Regions from separate parts of the Faecalicatena contorta genome, predicted to be linked through region 4. Evidence: predicted binding sites of a transcription regulator. Region 4 holds the regulator's gene; each other region holds the start of a gene.
The links. The regulator Rex, encoded in region 4, represses fermentation and respiration genes when NADH is low (regulators of the CRP and FNR family bind a similar motif). The targets are predictions, from matches to a motif close to ATTGTTAANTANTTAACAAT.
Positions count from the first base shown of each region.

Region 1: the regulator Rex is predicted to act here: its motif matches at 2,584-2,603, upstream of MWG26_RS03330 (proline racemase family protein).
Region 2: the regulator Rex is predicted to act here: its motif matches at 2,672-2,691, upstream of fucO (lactaldehyde reductase).
Region 3: the regulator Rex is predicted to act here: its motif matches at 2,535-2,554, upstream of gap (type I glyceraldehyde-3-phosphate dehydrogenase).

Region 1 covers NZ_BQNQ01000001.1:748,856-753,851, reverse strand. The annotation lists gene prdA (D-proline reductase (dithiol) proprotein PrdA) at 1-917, opposite strand, end outside; gene prdC (proline reductase-associated electron transfer protein PrdC) at 938-2,284, opposite strand; tRNA gene MWG26_RS03335 (tRNA-Sec) at 2,378-2,475, opposite strand; gene MWG26_RS03330 (proline racemase family protein) at 2,803-3,840, shown strand; gene MWG26_RS03325 (TetR/AcrR family transcriptional regulator) at 4,113-4,697, shown strand; gene MWG26_RS03320 (UbiA prenyltransferase family protein) at 4,775-4,996, shown strand, end outside.
Region 2 covers NZ_BQNQ01000001.1:3,341,091-3,346,086, reverse strand. The annotation lists gene MWG26_RS15075 (peptidoglycan-binding domain-containing protein) at 1-925, shown strand, start outside; gene MWG26_RS15070 (hypothetical protein) at 1,307-1,447, opposite strand; gene MWG26_RS15065 (hypothetical protein) at 1,516-1,692, opposite strand; gene MWG26_RS15060 (TetR/AcrR family transcriptional regulator C-terminal domain-containing protein) at 1,882-2,451, shown strand; gene fucO (lactaldehyde reductase) at 2,739-3,887, shown strand; gene MWG26_RS15050 (transglutaminase domain-containing protein) at 3,983-4,996, shown strand, end outside.
Region 3 covers NZ_BQNQ01000001.1:2,198,266-2,203,261, forward strand. The annotation lists gene nifS (cysteine desulfurase NifS) at 1-138, shown strand, start outside; gene nifU (Fe-S cluster assembly scaffold protein NifU) at 154-597, shown strand; gene mnmA (tRNA 2-thiouridine(34) synthase MnmA) at 597-1,667, shown strand; gene MWG26_RS09815 (histidinol-phosphatase HisJ family protein) at 1,664-2,482, shown strand; gene gap (type I glyceraldehyde-3-phosphate dehydrogenase) at 2,634-3,647, shown strand; gene MWG26_RS09825 (phosphoglycerate kinase) at 3,813-4,996, shown strand, end outside.
Region 4 covers NZ_BQNQ01000001.1:2,612,593-2,617,588, forward strand. The annotation lists gene alr (alanine racemase) at 1-849, opposite strand, end outside; gene MWG26_RS11675 (NAD(P)H-hydrate dehydratase) at 846-2,351, opposite strand; gene MWG26_RS11680 (redox-sensing transcriptional repressor Rex) at 2,545-3,189, opposite strand; gene abc-f (ribosomal protection-like ABC-F family protein) at 3,442-4,996, shown strand, end outside.

The DNA.
Region 1 (4,996 bases), 1.9 Mb from region 4:
TCTTTGATTGTCACCTGGGTCTTTATAAAAATCTCACCCTTGTCAGGCGCTCCGGGCCGGTTCCACATAATATTTTCATCCAGATACCCTTCCGAAGAGCCGAATTCCCCAATCTGCACTCCATTGGCATCTGTACCTGTAACCATCATGATAACGCCGTCCAGCACCCTCGTTGTACCGCTTCCGATTTCGTCGCCGCCTTCCTTGCAGGCAATCGGCTGTACATCCATAATCGTCTCAGAATACGTATGATACTCTTCCGGTACAATAATGTCGATCTGCAGATCAAATACCAGATCCTGGGAATCTACACATTCTTTTTCAATTCCTTCCCTGATATACAATGCGGTGCCTTTGATCTCCGTCTTCGGGCCGCGTTTTACTTCTGTAATCTTATAATGCTTTCTCGTCAATGTTCTGACAATTTTTTCCCCGTCCTGCCCCGGTACCTCCGGAATAGCTTCTGTTGACAGGCTGGCTCCCTGATCAGCTGGCTGAGCAGCTGCCTGTGAAACTCCCGCCGTATTCATCAGCGCCGCAGGTAGTTCTATATCTATATCTCTGCCTTCTCCTATATGAATCCTGAACATCGGTCCTTCTGCCGGCGGTGTAATCGGTAAAACCGCTGCCGGTTCAGCTGTTGGTTTCGGTTCGCCGGCTGCCGCTGCTTTAGCCCCTTCTACGACATCCGCCGTCAAAGGGCTCAGAGAATCGCAAGTCCTAGTAAGCCTGGCTCCCAATACCTGTTCAATGGTCAATGCACCTTCCAGATCCAATAGCCCTGAATCTACCAGATCATCAAATATAGCCGGATCTTCCAGATTGGATGCCTGTATGATCGTGTCTGCCTCCGCTCTGCAGCAGAGTACCGCAGGGTCATTCGCATGTTCTTTCGCTGTTTCAGCTGTTATTGACATACCTTTCTTTCCTCCTTTATCTATTTTCCATCAGGGATGGGCTGCCTGTCTTCGGGCAGCTGCTCTACCTGCTTAGAAACGGTTAATCTTCTATACAGTGGATGGTTGATCGTCCTCATAACATGGTCTGTCTGGTGGAAAACCTTTAGTTTCATCTTCGGGGCGGAACCCATAACGGTATTGGAACAATCCGAGCAATTGCCAATAATTATATATTCCGATCCGTCCTTTTTAAACTGCAGGCATTTCTGGGCCTGTCCCGGACAGTTTCCAGGATTCTCGCACTTCAGCGTCCCGTTCTTCATCTCCACAGCCTGCTTGCATCGAGCCACTGACACAACATTCCCATGCATCTTTTCACAAACATCCCTCATGCGTTCCTCATCGCCTCCGCAGGCACAGACGAGCAGACCCACAGGCGCCCCGTGAAGATCCGGCAGGTCAATTGTCACGATAATACCTCCGGTAGTCTTGGTAACCGGGGCGTCCTTCTCCACGGCTTTTCCTGTAAAGGGGCCGCCCATGATGATTTCACCATACACGCCGTCAATCCCGCCTGCCCGCTCGATCATGTCACCCACACTGGTTCCGACAGGAACATCCATGTAAACATGAGGCTCATTTCCACCATTGATTTTTCCAATAACAGTCATGTTTTTGCTGAAGCAGGGTTTCTTCAGATCTATAGCTTCAGCGACCCGCAGCACGGTCTCCACATTAATCACAATAGAGTCCGCCGCCGAAGGAAGCTGGGTTGGATCCAGAAGCTTCCCCAGTGTCTCTCTTACCACGGCCCGCTCTTCCCCCATCGGATAAATATCCGGAAGAAGATGAATGGAAATATTCTCCTCATTCCGGACCGCCTCTCTTAAGATATTAACAGCCTTTTTATTCTTAGCCTTGACAGCAAAAATAGCCTGAGCTGCATTGGCTATCTCCATGCAGTACCTGACTCCCTTCAGGGTCATCTCTATATTATCCTCAATTTGGCGGATATTATGACAGAGTCCGGGTTCGCACTCTACCGCATTGACCAGAATGTATCCGCCATTCAGATCCGTGCCCAGCTTCACTCCTGTCGGAAATCCAGCGCCTCCCATCCCGACCACGCCTGCTTCTTTTATCATATCCAGGTGGTCTCCCTCCTGAATCGGCACATACGCATCTTTCTGTTCGTCATCCGGAACGATAATAATACGGTCCTCAAGAACAGCCTTTACACTTCCGTAAACGCTGGAAAAAATATTCGCTCCGAGCCCGGCCGGAGCGGCGATCAGCGTCCCCTTTTCCACTCTGTCACCAGCCTTGACAACCGGCTCACACGGAGCTCCAACATGCTGTCTCAGCAAAAATTGTAAATTTCCCATGGCCCGTTTTCTCCTTTATCTATGGCTTATTTATGAATCCATACTTCTTTATAAATAGTCTGCAGAAATAGATTTTCCTGCAGATCTTGTTTTTGGCGGAGGCATGTGGGAATCGAACCCACCCAGGACGCTTCAAACGCCCAACACTGGTTTTGAAGACCAGGAGGCACACCAGTTACCCTTCTACCCCCTCACTTATATAATTATTCTATATCATTGCCGCATTTACCGCTGGTTATGATGTCAAACGATAAATGATATAAACCAGGCGGTTGTTCGCATGATTTATTTATCCTATTTGTGTTTATATATTAACAAATAATCGTTGACTTTTCAAGGCTTTTCATACATAATAATTTGTATAAACTGAACCGCATACTAGAACGAGGTCTATTATTGGGTTTTTATCATTTTTTACCTGTTTAATCCTCAGATTAATCTCCATAATAACCCGTAAGGTATTATTTAAGAAACGCTTATAGGCGGATTCTATAAATCAACAGCTAGGAGGAAGGGTTATGAATTACAATCCCAAAATTAACCTGAATGCTTTTGAAGCATCATTTAAGGCAATTGACACACATACCGTCGGAGAATTTACCCGTATCATCATGTCCGGCTTTCCCGAATTAAAAGGCGGCTCCATGATGGAGCGCAAACAATATCTTGCAAATAACTTTGATAAATACCGCCAGGCGCTGATGTTTGAACCCAGGGGGCACCATGACATGTTTGGGGCCCTGGTAACGGAACCAGTGAACCCGGAGGCGGATTTCGGCGTTATATTTATGGATACCGGAGAATATCTGAACATGTGCGGCCATGGTACAATCGGAACAACAACGGCGCTTATTGAATCCGGCCTCGTACCTGCCGTAGAACCTTTCACAGAAGTAGTATTGGACGCGCCGGCCGGTCTTATTCGTGTAAAAGCAGAAGTTAAGAATGGAAAGGTATTAAATGTGACCTTGACTAATGTTCCCGCTTTCCTTTATAAAGAAAATCTGAAGACCGTGATAGACGGCAGAGAGATCAAATACGACATTGCATTTGGCGGAAGTTTTTTTGCTCTTATAAACATCGAACAGCTTGGCTGGACGGTCGATAAGGAATCTATCCCAAAACTGACAGATTTTGGTATGAAAGTAATAAAGCAGGTAAATGCGGAGGTAGAAATCAAACACCCATTTCTTGACATCACCTCTGTGGATCTGGCAGAGCTCTACTGTCATACTGACACAGAAGGCTGCAATTACCGCAATGTAGTAATTTTCGGTGATTATATGTCTGACCGTTCCCCGTGTGGAACCGGGACAAGCGCCAAGCTTGCAACTCTTTATTCACGCGGTGAAATTAAGATCGGGGAGCCGTTTGTATACGAAAGCTTTATCGGATCCCAATTCAAAGGAGTGATCAAAGAAGAAGCCACTGTCGGTGAATTCAAAGCGGTGGTTCCCCAGATAACCGGAAGTGCTTATGTTACCGGTGAAGCAACCTACGTAATTGATCCCGACGATCCGCTGAAATATGGGTTTAAAGTTGCAAGAGGAGAATAATCCGGCACATAACAAAGTGTGCAAGCCCACTTCAAGTCCCTTCTCAAACATGAGGGACTTGCACACTTTGGCGCCGCCGCGATGCCGAATTGCGGCTAAACATCTTATCGATGCGGGAAATAAACCACACCGTTTTTCTATATTTTTTCCATGGTCGATATTTATAACTTATGCTATACTAATAATCGAAACAAAATGTATAAATACTAAGGCGTGTTTGATTCTTCATATTTAATAGATAATCAAACGCACCCTGGGAAAGAGAGCTTGTTATGCCAAGGAAAAAACAGACAACCAAAAGCCGTATCGTAAAAGCTGCCTGGAACTTATTTTATAAAAATGGATATGACGACACAACAGTAGAGGATATTATCAAACTTTCCAAGACCTCAAAAGGAACATTTTATCACTATTTTAAGGGGAAGGACGCCCTTCTCTCCACCCTTTCAGATCTTTTTGACCAGAAATACGAAGAGATCTACAGTACCATGGATCAAACGCTGTCCTCCAGGGAGAAACTGCTGCTGCTGAATCACGAATTATTTTATATGATTGAGACAAGCATTGACCGCAATCTGCTTGCTTCGCTGTATTCATCTCAGCTTGTCACAAAAGACAACCGTTCTCTTCTGGATGACGACCGTTACTATTTCCAGCTGATCACAGAGATCATCACTGCCGGAATTAATTCGGGAGAATTTTGCAGTGCCTCGACAGCGGAGCTTGTAAAAATTTATACCATGTATGAGCGCGGACTGCTCTATGACTGGTCACTTTGCGAAGGTAAGTACCCCCTGTCTGCATACAGTGACAGACTGCTTCCTCACGTACTGGATAACTTTGCAAAAGGGCTTTAACCCTTTCTGTCCCCTTTTATTGTATTTTTCGACAAAAGCTGATATGATTAAGAAAAATCTATATGGAGGTATGATCTGTGTCCGAAGAATTAATTCCTACAAAAGATGAAACTGTCAATAAAACACCTGGGACTCCCACGGCTGTCCCTCCGGTTGATACAGATGTTTCGAATATTGTGCCATTTGCATCAGAAATGCCAGGCTCCACTGAACTCAACAGCGAAGGCGTCGTAAAAGAGGCGTCAGCAGAGATCTCCTCCTCGGCTTCCGCTTCGTCTGCATCTGCGATATCCGATGGT
Region 2 (4,996 bases), 730 kb from region 4:
GCTTAGGCCGAATGACCAGACGGGTGTGAATGAACAGGTTTTTGTAATACCTGCACATACATTATACGGTGAATATCCTCCGAAGATAGCGGAGGACGAAATAAAGCCGATAAACGAGACCGGCGAAATCGTTCTGAGCAGGGTAGTAGTGCCGGAATTTATAATTGTGCATGACGGTTCTCCACGGGATACTACCGCACAGAATTATTATGTAAAATATAAAGATTATATCAAAAATGTGGCATCCAGTGAAATCTACGCCACATGGCCGGCAGATACAATCCGGGCAAATGTCCTGGCCATTATGTCTTTTACTCTAAACCGCGTGTACACAGAATGGTACCGCAATAAAGGATATGATTTTACAATTACATCCTCCACAGCATTTGACCACAAATGGATCCCGGAGAGAAATTTTTTTGATACAATCTCGGTAATCGTGGATGAGTTGTTTGCGGATTATCTGTCCAGGCCGAATGTAAGGCAGCCGATCCTGACACAGTACTGTGATGGGCGCAGGGTAACCTGTCCAAACTGGATGACACAGTGGGGCTCTATGGCACTCGGGGAACAGGGCTATAGCCCGATCGAGATTCTGCGTTATTATTACGGAGATGATATGTATATCAACACTGCCCAGGAAATATCCGGAGTCCCGTCCTCCTGGCCGGGCTACATCCTGGAGATCGGTTCCAGCGGCGACAAAGTCAGGCAGATGCAGGAACAGCTCAACGTCATAGCCGGGGCATATCCCGCCATCCCCAAAATCGCTGCAGACGGAATATACGGTCCGGCAACGGCCGCAACTGTAGAAAAATTCCAGTCCGTGTTCGGCCTTCCGCAGACGGGAACCGTGGACTATAGAACTTGGTATAAAATATCAGAAATCTACGTAGGAGTATCACGTATCGCGGAATTGGGGTGAATTCTTGCAGGGGGGAAGTATAGTCCGCCGCCGGAACCGGAGATAGGTGTGGCTGGAGACGGGGCTGCGGCTGTAAGCTGGAGTAAAGTAAAATAGAAGGAAAACCGGGGCAGCCTGGGCACATCACCCGAACCCCTGATGGGTTCGCGCGCTGGGCCCAGGAAAAAATGTAATTTGGAGATTACATTTTTTGCCCCGGTTTTCCTTCTATTTTACTTTACTCCAGCTTACAACCGCTGCTACGCCTCCAGCCACACCTATCTCCGGTTCCGGCGGCTGCTTGCATCCGGCCGGGGGTATGAATTTACCGGTGGGGATTCTGGGCGGGGGCGGCGGATTGAAGTGGCTGGGTGCCTCCTGCTTTACTTAGCGTCCCCTTACTTAATCCCCGTCGCGCCGCGGAACCTCATCGGGGATGATGTTTCCTACGCTTGCTTTTCCCGGCAGATCAATTTCGGGAATGTTATGGTCATCGTATTCATTTTCTTCAGCTGTCTTTGAGGGCATTTTGATTTCTCTCATATTACAACCTCCTTACACTTTTTATGATAGTGTGTGCAAAATTGATGTAAATATGCAGAAACACAGCCTTATTCTGCGAGAGAATAAAGCTGTAAGAAGTTTGCACGCTCTTCCCGGTTCATTCTGACAAATTCTGTGAAATCCACGTCTACATAATACATTTGCTCTCCACAGCAGTTTGCGTGCGACTGATTGTTGGTGTAATGGTATCTTTTGCATTTTATACAATAAAATACATGCATCATTTGTATCACTCCTTTCTGCTATCATACCATAAAATAAGGATTGTGAGAATTAAAATATTGTTAAGGGTGAGAGTTATGTGTGACGGAAAGAAACACGTAGCTTGATCATAATGTATTTTGAGGTAATTTATAACACAACATCCTTGAAGTTTAGAAGATCCTAAACTATAATTTAATTGAGGTGAAAACATGGATAATGGGGATAGGACAAAACAAAAGTTCGTGACGGCCATGACAGGACTGATGGGCGTGAAACCGCTGGATAAGATAACGGTAAAAGAGATCGTAGAAAAGAGTGGTATGACACGGCAGACTTTTTACCGCTGCTTTTTGGATAAATATGATCTGGTGAATTGGCATTTTGAACGTCTTGCGGAGAAGTCTTTTCTGCAGATGGGTGTCAGCATGACCTTAAGGGAGGGGCTTGAGAAAAAGTTTTGGTTTATCAAAAACGAACAGACTTTCTTTGCTGCAGCCTTTCAGTCAGAGGATTACAATTCCCTGGTTGCTTATGACTATGAATGCATATTGCAGTTTTACAAGAATATCATAGAAAAGAAGACGAAAAAACCGCTGGATGAGGATATCTGTTTTCTGCTGGAGATGTACTGCAGAGGCTCCATCTATATGACTGCCAGGTGGGCCAGGAGAAATATGGATCTGGCCCCGGAGAAGATGGCCGATCTGCTCATACAGGCGCTCCCGCAGCCACTGGAAGAACTGCTCTCTGAACTGCAGCCTGATTTACAGGATGAATAGGATTGGGAATAGTGATGATAAATGGTTACTATTCACGGCCTATGGGCCGTGCATAGTAACGGCATCTGGCTCATTTAAAGTCGCCTGTGGCGAGGAGCCAGATGCCCGACCCCATCATTTTATTGGCTCGGATGCCGTGCAGCGTGGTGCACGGCCCCGTGAATAGTAACGATAAATGTTACATAGCCGCCATTTTGTAACTTGTCTCTGTGTGTTCAAGGTTGTTATAATTATAACAATCAATGATGCCGCAAGGCAATCTATAAAAGGTAAAGGAGAAATGTGCTATGTCAAACAGATTTATTTTGAATGAAACATCTTACCATGGAGCAGGGGCGGTCAATGATATCGCGGTTGAAGTTCAGGCCAGGGGATTTCAGAAGGCATTTGTGTGCTCTGACCCGGATCTGGTGAAGTTTGGGGTTACACAGAAGGTGCTGGATGTGCTGGAGTCAAATGATCTGCCGTATGAACTTTATTCAGATATTAAGCCCAATCCGACCATTGAGAATGTGCAGACGGGAGTCGCTGCGTACCGATCCTCCGGTGCGGACTACATCATTGCAATTGGCGGTGGATCTTCTATGGATACAGCCAAGGCGGTAGGTATCATCATTAACAACCCGGAATTTGAGGATGTCAGAAGCCTGGAAGGCACCGCGCCTACGAAAAATAAGTGTGTGCCGATTATTGCGGTTCCGACAACAGCTGGTACAGCAGCGGAAGTTACGATTAACTATGTGATAACAGATGTTGAAAAGAACAGAAAGTTTGTATGCGTTGACCCCCACGATATCCCGATCGTGGCGGTGATTGATCCGGACATGATGTCCAGTATGCCGAAGGGGCTGACTGCATCTACGGGCATGGATGCGCTGACACATGCAATTGAGGGGTATATTACGGCCGGAGCATGGGAATTATCAGATATGTTCCACTTAAAATCTATTGAGATTATTGCCCGGTCCCTGAGAGGCGCAGTTGACAATACGCCGGAGGGAAGAGCGGACATGGCGCTTGGACAGTATGTGGCAGGGATGGGATTCTCCAATGTAGGGCTGGGAATCGTGCATTCTATGGCACATACACTCGGCGCACTTTATGACACACCGCACGGGGTTGCGAATGCGATTCTGCTCCCAACGGTTATGGAGTACAATGCAGACGCTACAGGAGAGAAGTACAGGGAGATTGCAAAAGCTATGGGTGTGGAAGGAACTGAAAATATGACACAGGAAGAGTACCGCAGGGCGGCAGTGGAAGCAGTGAAAAAACTATCTGCAGATGTCGGAATCCCGGCAGACCTCAAAGGCATTGCAAAAGAGGAGGACATTGCGTTTTTGTCTGAATCGGCATATGCGGATGCCTGCAGGCCAGGGAATCCGAAGGAGACTTCAGTAGAGGACATTGCAGCGCTGTTCAGGTCTCTTCTTTAAGCTGCTCTCCCGCCGCACCGGCGGAGCCTGGGCTCCCTCTGTACGAACGGCGGGGACTGCACAGGCATGGGAAAGCGGCAGAACGGGGAAGGATTATGGCAGGAAGAAGGAAAAAAAGAAAAAAATGGCCGGTCGTGGCCGGAATATTCATTCTGACAGGCATTTTTACAGGTTTGGGAGCGGTGGCTTTTCAGCAGCTCCCAGGCCTTTTTGCGTCCACAAAAGAAGTAATAGAGACGGTTAAGGTTCAGGTGGAGAAAAGCACAAGTATTCCCTTTGAGGAAGTCAGAATACCGGAAGACGATGTGGCACAGGGGTACTATTACCGGCAGCTTCCGGAAACGGAGCAGGACCTGTATAAAGAGCTTTATCAGGGTATGATGGATTTTGACGAATCCATCTATATGCATTCACCCGATGTGGAGGTGCTCAAAAAAGTGTGCCAGTTTATTTTCAGCGACAGGCCGGAGATATTCTGGTGTACCGGGGAGATGCAGGTGACCAGCTATACGGACTATTCGGAAGTACAGCCTGTATATACCTGCACACAGGAGGAGCGGACACAGAAGCAGGCGCAGATTGATGGTGCTGTATCTGCATGCTTCGAAGGAATTGCCGGGAATACTTCGGAATATGATAAGATCAAATACATTTTTGAATATTTGGTAAATACTGTGGACTATAATATGGAGGCCCCTGACAATCAGAACATATACAGTGCCCTGGCGGGGAAGGCATCCGTATGCGCGGGATATTCCCGCGCCGCACAGTATCTATTGCAGCAGACAGGCATTGAGTGCATCTATGTAACCGGAACGATTCCAGGACAGGGAGCGCATGCCTGGAATATCGTGAAGTGTGACGGGCAATACTATCAAATGGATGTTACTTTCGGGGATCCGGTATTCCTGGAGACAGAGAGCGGGGAAAATCTGCCGGAGCAAAGTATTAATTATGATTATCTTTGCTGCAGCGATGCGGAAATCATGAAAAACCATACTATGGATACGACAGTGGAATACCCGCCCTGCAGTTCTATGGATTTGAACTATTATAAACTCAACGGCATGTACTACGAGGAATATCAGCCGGATCAGCTGCTGAAGGAT
Region 3 (4,996 bases), 410 kb from region 4:
TCCCTGCGCATGACGCTGAGTGAGGAGACGACGAAAGAAGAGCTGGATTTTGTGGTAGAAAAGCTGAAAACTATCGTAGGGGAATTGCGGAATATGTCACCTTTATATGAGGATTTTATAAAAAAACAAACCAGATAACAGGAGGAAGAATATATGTATTCAGAAAAGGTAATGGATCACTTTGAACATCCAAGAAATGTAGGAGAAATAGAGGGTGCAAGCGGAGTCGGCACCGTGGGAAATGCAAAATGCGGAGACATCATGCGCATTTACCTGGATATTGATGAAAATCAGATTATCCGTGACGTCAAGTTTAAGACATTTGGCTGTGGTGCAGCAGTGGCGACAAGCAGTATGGCAACAGAACTGGTGAAGGGGAAGAATATCCAGGAAGCAATGCAGATTACGAACAAGGCGGTTATGGAAGCCCTGGACGGACTTCCGCCGGTGAAGGTGCACTGCTCCCTGCTGGCAGAGGAGGCAATTCATGCCGCGCTCTGGGATTATGCCGTGAAGAACGATATTAAGATAGAAGGGCTGGAAAAGCCGAAGTCAGATATCCATGAGGGTGAGGAAGAAGAGGAAGAGGAGTATTAATGAGCAAAGTAGTAGTCGGAATGTCCGGAGGAGTTGACTCCTCGGTAGCGGCCTATCTTCTGAAGGAACAGGGATATGACGTCATTGGTGTGACGATGCAGATCTGGCAGGATGAGGAACGGGCGGTTCAGGAGGAAAACGGAGGATGCTGCGGCCTGAGCGCTGTGGACGATGCCAGGAGGGTGGCTGCGGATCTGGGGATTCCATATTATGTGATGAATTTTAAGCAGGAATTCAAAGAACATGTGATTGATTATTTTGTGGATGAATACCGTAACGGCAGGACACCCAACCCCTGCATCGCCTGTAACCGGTACGTGAAGTGGGAGGCTTTGCTGCACAGGAGCCTGGCAATCGGGGCTGAGTACATTGCTACCGGCCATTATGCCAGGGTAGTGAAGCTGGACAATGGACGTTTTACACTGATGCGTTCTGCGGCTCTTGCAAAGGATCAGACCTATGCACTTTATAATCTGACCCAGGAACAGCTGAAACACACGCTGATGCCAGTGGGAGAATACGCAAAGGACGAGGTGCGCCGGATTGCCGAAAAAATTGGCCTTATGGTTGCAAACAAGCCGGACAGCCAGGACATCTGTTTTGTGCCGGGCGGTGATTATGCATCTTATATAGAAGAAACAGCGGGAATCAGGGTTCCGGAGGGGAATTTTGTGAGCAGTGACGGCCATGTGCTGGGACGGCACAAAGGCATTACCCACTATACGGTTGGACAACGGAAAGGCCTGGGGCTTGCCCTGGGATATCCTGCCTTTGTGCTGGAGATCCGTCCGGAGACCAATGAAGTGGTGATCGGTACAAACGAAGAGTCCTTGGCCCATACGCTTCGGGCAGGAACGCTGAACTTTATGTCTGTAGAAGATTTGACGGAACCTTTACGAGTTTTTACCAAAATACGCTATAACCATAAGGGGGCATGGTGTATAATAGAGAAAACGGGAGGCGATGAGGTGCTCTGCACTTTCGAGGAGCCGCAGCGGGCGGTGACTCCCGGACAGGCTGTTGTATTTTACGACGGTGAATACGTACTCGGCGGAGGGACCATTTTATGATAACCAGTGATTTTCACATGCATACTAACTTTTCGATTGACAGCGATATTTCCCCCAGGGACATGATAGAGGGCGCCCTGGCAAAGGGATTGACGACAATCTGTATAACGGACCACAACGACAAAGACTATCCGGTTCACGAGGATATTGGAATGGAAGGTTCCCTTTTCGATTTAGACAGATATTTTCAGGAACTGGGGGCGCTCAGGGAAGAATATGCGGATAGGATTGATGTGCGCATCGGGATTGAAATTGGGCTGCAGCCTCATCTGGGGGAATACTATAAAGAATTAGTCAGTCAATATCCCTTTGATTTTGTGATCGGTTCTGTCCATGTGGTAAACGGGGAAGATCCGTATTATCAGAAAATGTTTGAAACAAGGACGGATGAAGACGCATATAGAGAGACATTTGAGGTAACACTGGAAGATATAGAGTCCGTGCAGGACTTTGATGTGCTGGGACATATTGATTATGTTGTGCGTTATGGAAAAAAACAGGCGCAGGAGTACAGTTACCGGAAGTATGCGGATATCCTGGACGAGATTCTGAAAAAAGTGATTTCCATGGGAAAGGGCATTGAGATGAATATGGCCGGATTCAAGTACGGTCTCGGCTTCTGCCATCCGCATCCGGATGTGATCAGGCGCTACAGGGAACTGGGAGGAGAGGTGATCACAATCGGTGCCGACGGGCACCGGCCGGAACACATTGCCTACGATTTTCAGAAGGCAGGGGACATCCTGAAGGGCTGCGGCTTTAAATACTACACAGAATTTAAGTCCAGAATGCCGATTTTTCAACAACTTCCATAAAAATATATTTAGCACTTGAATTTTTGTTCTTGATTTAGTACAATAAACCGTAGTTGATGAATCTTTAACAAACTTGAGGTTTGCTGAAGGTTTCACAATAAAATAACTGTGTAACAGTTAACAACTTTCAAAACTTTAGGAGGAATTAATCATGGCAGTAAAAGTAGCGATTAATGGATTTGGACGTATTGGACGTCTCGCATTCAGACAGATGTTCGGAACAGAAGGGTATGAAGTAGTTGCAATCAACGACTTAACATCTCCGAAAATGTTGGCTCACTTATTAAAATATGATTCAACACAGGGAAAATATGCACTTGCTGACAAAGTAACAGCTGGTGAGGACTCCATCACAGTAGACGGAAAAGAAATCAAAATCTATGCAAAAGCTAACGCTGAAGAACTTCCATGGGGAGAGATTGGTGTAGACGTAGTTCTGGAGTGTACAGGCTTCTATACATCAAAAGCAAAAGCAGAGGCTCACATCAAAGCAGGCGCTAAGAAAGTAGTCATCTCTGCTCCGGCTGGAAATGACCTTCCTACAATCGTATATAATGTTAACCACGAGGAGCTGACAAAAGAGGACAACATCATCTCAGCAGCTTCCTGTACAACAAACTGTCTGGCACCGATGGCAAAAGCACTGAACGATCTAGCTGAGATCAAGACAGGTATCATGTGCACAATCCATGCTTACACAGGCGACCAGATGACACTTGACGGACCGCAGAGAAAAGGCGATCTGAGAAGATCACGTGCAGCTGCAGTGAATATCGTTCCTAACAGCACAGGTGCAGCTAAGGCAATCGGCCTGGTTATCCCGGCACTGAACGGCAAGCTGATCGGAGCTGCTCAGCGTGTTCCTACCCCGACAGGATCCACAACAATCCTGACAGCAGTAGTTGAAGGAACAGTAACAGTAGATCAGATCAACGAAGCTATGAAAGCTGCTTCCAACGAGTCTTTCGGATACAACACAGATGAGATCGTATCCAGCGACATCGTAGGAATGAACTATGGTTCTTTATTTGATGCTACTCAGACAATGGTACTGCCTTTGGACAACGGAACAACACAGGTACAGGTTGTATCCTGGTATGACAATGAGAATTCTTACACAAGCCAGATGGTAAGAACAATCAAATACTTTGGAACATTACTGTAAGTCGGTATTTCGGAAAATATAATCGGCAGATTAATTTCTAAAAAATAGACTCACCAAAGGGTCCGGTCTTATATAGGGCCGGATCCTTTTTTTATGAAATATAAGGGATAGGATAGTGTGACTGCTCTATCCCTAGAAGGTAATTATTAAACAGGAGGCAATAAGATGCTCAACAAAAAATCAGTAGACGATATTAATGTTAAGGGTAAAAAAGTTCTTGTAAGATGCGATTTTAATGTACCATTGATCGACGGAAAGATCACAGACGAGAACCGTCTTGTGGCTGCACTGCCGACGATCAAAAAGCTGGTGGCAGACGGCGGTAAAGTGATCCTTTGCTCCCACCTGGGCAAGCCGAAGGGACAGCCGCTTCCGGAATTATCACTTGCACCGGTCGCTGTCAGATTATCCGAACTGCTCGGACAGGAAGTAAAATTTGCAGCAGATCCTGAGGTTGTAGGATCAAATGCAAAGGCAGCAGTAGAAGCAATGAATGATGGAGACATCGTCCTTCTCGAGAATACGCGCTACAGAGCAGAAGAGACAAAGAACGGCGAGGCCTTCAGCAAAGATCTGGCATCTCTTTGTGATGTTTTTGTAAACGATGCATTCGGAACAGCACATAGGGCACACTGTTCAAACGTTGGTGTTACACAGTTTGTAGAGACCGCAGTAGTAGGATACTTAATGCAGAAAGAAATAGATTTCCTGGGCAATGCAGTAGAGAATCCGGCGAGACCTTTTGTTGCAATTCTTGGAGGAGCTAAGGTTTCCAGTAAGATTTCAGTTATCGAGAACCTTTTGGACAAGGTTGACACCCTGATCATCGGGGGCGGAATGTCTTATACATTCAGCAAGGCTCAGGGCGGAAGCGTCGGCAAATCTCTTCTGGAAGAAGATTACTGCCAGTACGCGCTGGACATGATCAAAAAAGCAGAAGAAAAGGGCGTGAAGCTTCTTCTGCCGGTTGACAACGTGATTGCAGATGATTTCTCCAATGATGCAAATACGAAAGTGGTAGGACGCGGGGAGATCCCGGATGGCTGGGAAGGACTGGATATCGGACCTGAGACTGCTAAATTATATGCAGACGAAGTGAAGAGTGCAAAGACTGTTGTCTGGAACGGACCAATGGGATGCTTCGAGATGCCGAACTTTGCGGCAGGAACAGAGGCAGTGGCAAAAGCTCTTTCAGAGACAGATGCAGTGACAATCATCGGCGGTGGTGATTCCGCAGCTGCAGTTAACCAGCTGGGATACGGCGACAAGATGACACACATCTCTACAGGCGGCGGGGCTTCCCTGGAATTCCTTGAAGGAAAAGAACTTCCGGGCGTAGCGGCAGCAAA
Region 4 (4,996 bases):
AATTGTAGCTACTTTCATCTTCTTAGGTGCAATGAAAGTGCCGCCGTAGCTGATGGAAGCCCCCGCTTCTACTTCCTTCACAAAAGTAACGTGGCTGATCAGCTCAAGCGCTGGCTTGAGGCTCACAGCTTCCCGCGAGACCTCCCCTGACGGGTACATTCCGTATGTGGAAATACCCGCGCGGACCAGATTATGTTTCATGTCCGGGAAGTCGATAATCCCGGCGCTGTTGTCACAATGATAATATGTAATGGAAGTTCCTTCCGCCTCCAGGGCCTTCTTCATCCATTCAAACTTTTCGTGCTGCTTATGTGTGTAGCTCTTGTCGGTCTCATCGGCTTTGGCAAAATGCGTATACATTCCCTCGATCCCTATATTAGGCAGCCTGCCGATCTCCCGGATGGCCTTTACACTCTCCGGGCCGGGCAAGAATCCAAGCCTTCCCATCCCTGTATCAACTTTAATATGTATATGTGCTGTTCTGCCGAGCTTTGCCGCGGCTTTTGACATGCCTTCCGCCATCTCCTTCATATAAACAGTAGCACGGATATCCTTAAGAATCATCTCCTCATACTGCTCCGGGAAAATACAGCCGAGTACGAGAATTGGTTTTTTAATCCCTTCCTTCCGGAGAGCTGCAGCCTCCTCCAGGCTTGCGGTGGCGTAGCCCCATATGTAATCCTTTTCTTCAAACATTTCCGCAATCGGCACGGCGCCATGGCCGTACCCATCCATCTTTATCACGGCGATGATCTGCGCCCCTTCCCCAATCCGCCGCCTCATCTGTTCCATATTATATGATACGGCATCCAGGTCTACCCTGGCAAATACCCTGTTAAACTGTTTCATTGCTCCATACTCTCCTCTGTTCTTTTTAGGCAGTCCCCGATTCCCGCCGTTAAATCTTCTGCCAGCACACTGTAGGAACCCCTGGCGGCTTTGGCCTCGTCTCCTGCGCAGGCGTGCAGGTATACTCCGCAGACAGCCGCCTCATAAGGCTTCAGTCCCTGCGCCATCAGCCCTGCAATGACTCCCGCGAGCACGTCTCCGGCCCCGGCCTTTGCCATGGAACTGTTTCCTGCAGTATTGACGAATATCTGACGATCCCACTTGGCCGCAATTGTACGTGCATCCTTTAAGACGCAAACAACACCAGCTCTGTCTGTAAAAGACCTGGTCATCTCGAAACGCTTTTCCTGCAGCTCTGTAACAGAACAGCCCAGCAGGCCGGACATTTCTTTCAAGTGCGGGGTCAGGACAATGGGCCGCTCCCGCTCTTCAAGCAATTCCGGATGGCACCCCAGTATATTCAGTCCATCTGCATCTATCACGCAGGGAATCTGAACCTCTTTCACGACCTGAGTTAAGATACTCTCCGTAACACGGCTCTGTCCCAGCCCGCAGCCAATGCAGACCACATCCGCCCATGCGAGGAGATCACGAATGGCTTCTTCCTCATATTCAGTATAAGTGCTGACAATCGCTTCCGGTAAAAGCTGCTGCAATATCACCCGGTTATCTTCATGTGTATAAATCCGGACCAGACCCGCGCCGCATCTATACGCGGCCTTCGCACTCAGATATGCGGCGCCCGACATACCGCGGCTTCCGGTAATCATCAGGATCTTCCCATAGGTTCCTTTATGTGAATTGGGCCTTCGGGGCGGGATCAGCTCCGGCAGGTCCGATTTTTCAAATGTGTAGCAGACACCCGGTTCTTTTTCAAAAAGCTTCCGGCTGATTCCGATGGATACGGCAACAGTTTTTCCGGCATATTGGCAGCCTGGATGTAAAACACAGCCCAGCTTTTCGCACTCAAAAGTAACCGTCAGATCGGCTGAAAATGCCGTCCCTAGTACCTTTCCTGTGGCTGAGCAGATGCCGGAAGGGATATCTATGGCAACCTTCTGCCCCGGCAGCGCATTCATCTTTTTAATATTTGCCGCGTATGCTCCCGAGACTTCCCGGTTCAGGCCCACGCCGAAAACGGCATCCACTATAACAGTATATTCCTTCCTGCTGATTGTTGTTACTACAGGAACACCGCAATTTTCAGCGATTTTCATTTGCTGCATGCAGTCAGGAGACCTGGATTCTTCGTTTCCGATGAAAGCGGCCTCAACATCACAGCCTTTTTCTTTTAACAGGCGCGCAACTGCAAAGCCGTCGCCGCCGTTGTTGCCGGAGCCGCAGACCACCAGCGTTCTGTGTGTATTGATCTTTTCCTGCTCCATGACGGCCACTGCCGCCAGAGCAGCCCGCTCCATAAGCACCATAGAGGGAATCCCGATCTCATGGATCGTGTAATTGTCAGCTTTCTGCATCCATTCACCGGTAGGCAGATATCTCATATACTCACTCTCCTTTATTTTTATAGAGTTTCGCTTGTGAAACCCGCGTCCGCAGCGGCCGCACTGGCATCTGCCTCTAATACCACTGTGCGTATCCCCAATGGGATTGTATCTGATAGGCGCACGTTTCCTAATAAGCGAAATAACGTGCAACGAAGGCGCAGCACCTTTGTTACACGTTTTATATTATTAATCAATTATCATGTTCTTCATTGTAACGGCTGATATTATAGGACAGTTTCATCAAACTATCAGACAAATGTACACTTTCTACGATCACATCATCCGGCAGGTGCAGATCAGTGTGCGCAAAATTCCATATGCCCTTGATACCATTCTCAACAAGCATATCGGCTACTTCCACCGCTTTTGACTTTGGAATCGTCAGTGCGGCAATCTCTATGTCCGTATTTTCAACAAATTCTCTCAGGTCGTCCATCATACGGATCGGGATTCCTCGTATTGTTACCCCTTCCAGTCTTGGATTCACATCAAAAATACCCTGCAGTATAAAACCGCTCTTTTCAAAGGCCGCGTAATTGGCAAGCGCCTGCCCCAGGTTACCCGCTCCTATTATGATTACGTTATGTTTTCTGTTCAGTCCCAGAATCTTTCCGATCTCTGTATAGAGATACTTAACATTGTATCCATATCCCTGCTGGCCGAAGCCACCGAAGTTGTTTAAATCCTGGCGAATCTGAGATGCAGTGACGCTCATCTTCTTGCTCAGGTCATTTGATGAAATCCGTTCTACTCCTGCATCCAGTAATTCTCCCAAATATCTGTAATATCTGGGCAGCCGTCCAATTACCGCACGTGATATCTCTCTATCTTCCACAGCTATCCCCTCCAAACTTAATCTATTTCATATTATATAGAATTGTACGGGCAAAGTCAAATTTTAGTTGTATTTTAAACTATTTTCGTTATAATGAAATAAGTATACTCAAAGGCATCCCGCAGCTCATGCCCCGCGGACAGGTTTTCAGCATAGCTGAAAATTAATGCTTATTTTTTAAGACAACAAGCGGGGTTCGGCGGCTGAAGTACAACTGGGAGGCCCGATACAGAAGACAACAGGAGGTTTCTTATGATACTTGCATGCCATAATCTCAATAAAGCTTTCGGTGGACAGGTCATTGTCAGAGACGGCTCTTTTCATATAGAAGACAGGGAAAAAGCGGCTCTGGTCGGAGTAAACGGGGCTGGAAAATCCACCATTCTAAAGATGATCGTAAAGGAAGAGCCAGTCGACAGCGGTGAAATTGTAGTTACAAAAGGGAAAACTCTCGGATATCTTGCACAGCAGCAGAAACTCGAGGGCGGCCGCTCCATATATGAGGAAGTAAAGACAGCAAAGGCTGATATTATCGAGTTGGAAAATCAAATCCGTGCTATTGAAAAGGAACTGAAGTCTCTGAGCGGTGAAGCCCTTCAGAGCAGGCTCGATACCTATCACCGCATGATGTCATCGTTTGAGGCACAGAATGGTTATGCTTACGAAAGCGAGCTGACAGGCGTCCTCAAAGGACTTGGTTTCCAGGAGGAGGATTTTGACAAAAAAACGGACACCCTCTCCGGAGGCCAGAAAACAAGAGTTTCCCTGGGAAAATTGCTCCTCACAAAACCCGATATTCTGCTTCTGGATGAGCCAACAAACCATCTGGATTTGAACTCCATCACCTGGCTGGAGACCTATCTGCTGAACTACCCGGGCGCTGTATTTATCGTCTCCCACGACCGTTTCTTCTTAAACAGGGTGGTTACAAAAGTGGTGGAGATCGAACATGGGACTGTCCGGATGTACGCCGGCAACTACAAGGCCTATGCGGACAAAAAGCAACAGATCCGGGACGCCATGATGAAAGAATATCTGAACCAGCAGAGGGAAATCAAGCATCAGGAGGCCGTCATTGAAAAACTCCGTTCATTCAACCGTGAGAAGTCTATCAAGCGCGCGGAAAGCCGTGAAAAACTGCTAGATAAGATGACGCTGGTCGATAAGCCCCAGGAGGCGGCGAAGGAGATTCATTTTTCTCTGGAACCCTCTTGCCTGAGCGGCAACGACGTGCTTTCAGTGGAGGGGCTGTCTAAGAGTTTTGACAGTCAAACCTTATTTACGGATATCAGCTTTGATATCAGACGCGGCGAACATGTGGCTGTAATCGGTGACAACGGCACCGGGAAAACCACGCTGCTTAAGATTATCAATCAAGTGGTTCCCCCGGATACGGGCTCCTTTACCCTGGGATCTAAGGTGAGAATCGGTTATTACGATCAGGAACACCATGTGCTGCATGACCAAAAAAATATATTTGACGAGATTTCGGATGACTATCCAACCCTAAATAATACGCAGATCAGAAATACGCTCGCCGCATTCCAGTTTACCGGTGATGACGTGTACAAACTGATCGGGGACCTGAGCGGCGGCGAGAAGGGTCGCGTATCGCTGGCAAAATTGATGCTTTCTGAGGCCAATTTCCTAATCCTCGATGAGCCCACAAACCATTTGGATATCACCTCAAAAGAGATATTAGAAAAAGCGGTTAACGACTATACCGGTACCGTATTATACGTCTCACACGACCGCTATTTTATCAACCAGACAGCCACCCGCATATTAGAGCTGGTGAATCAGACCT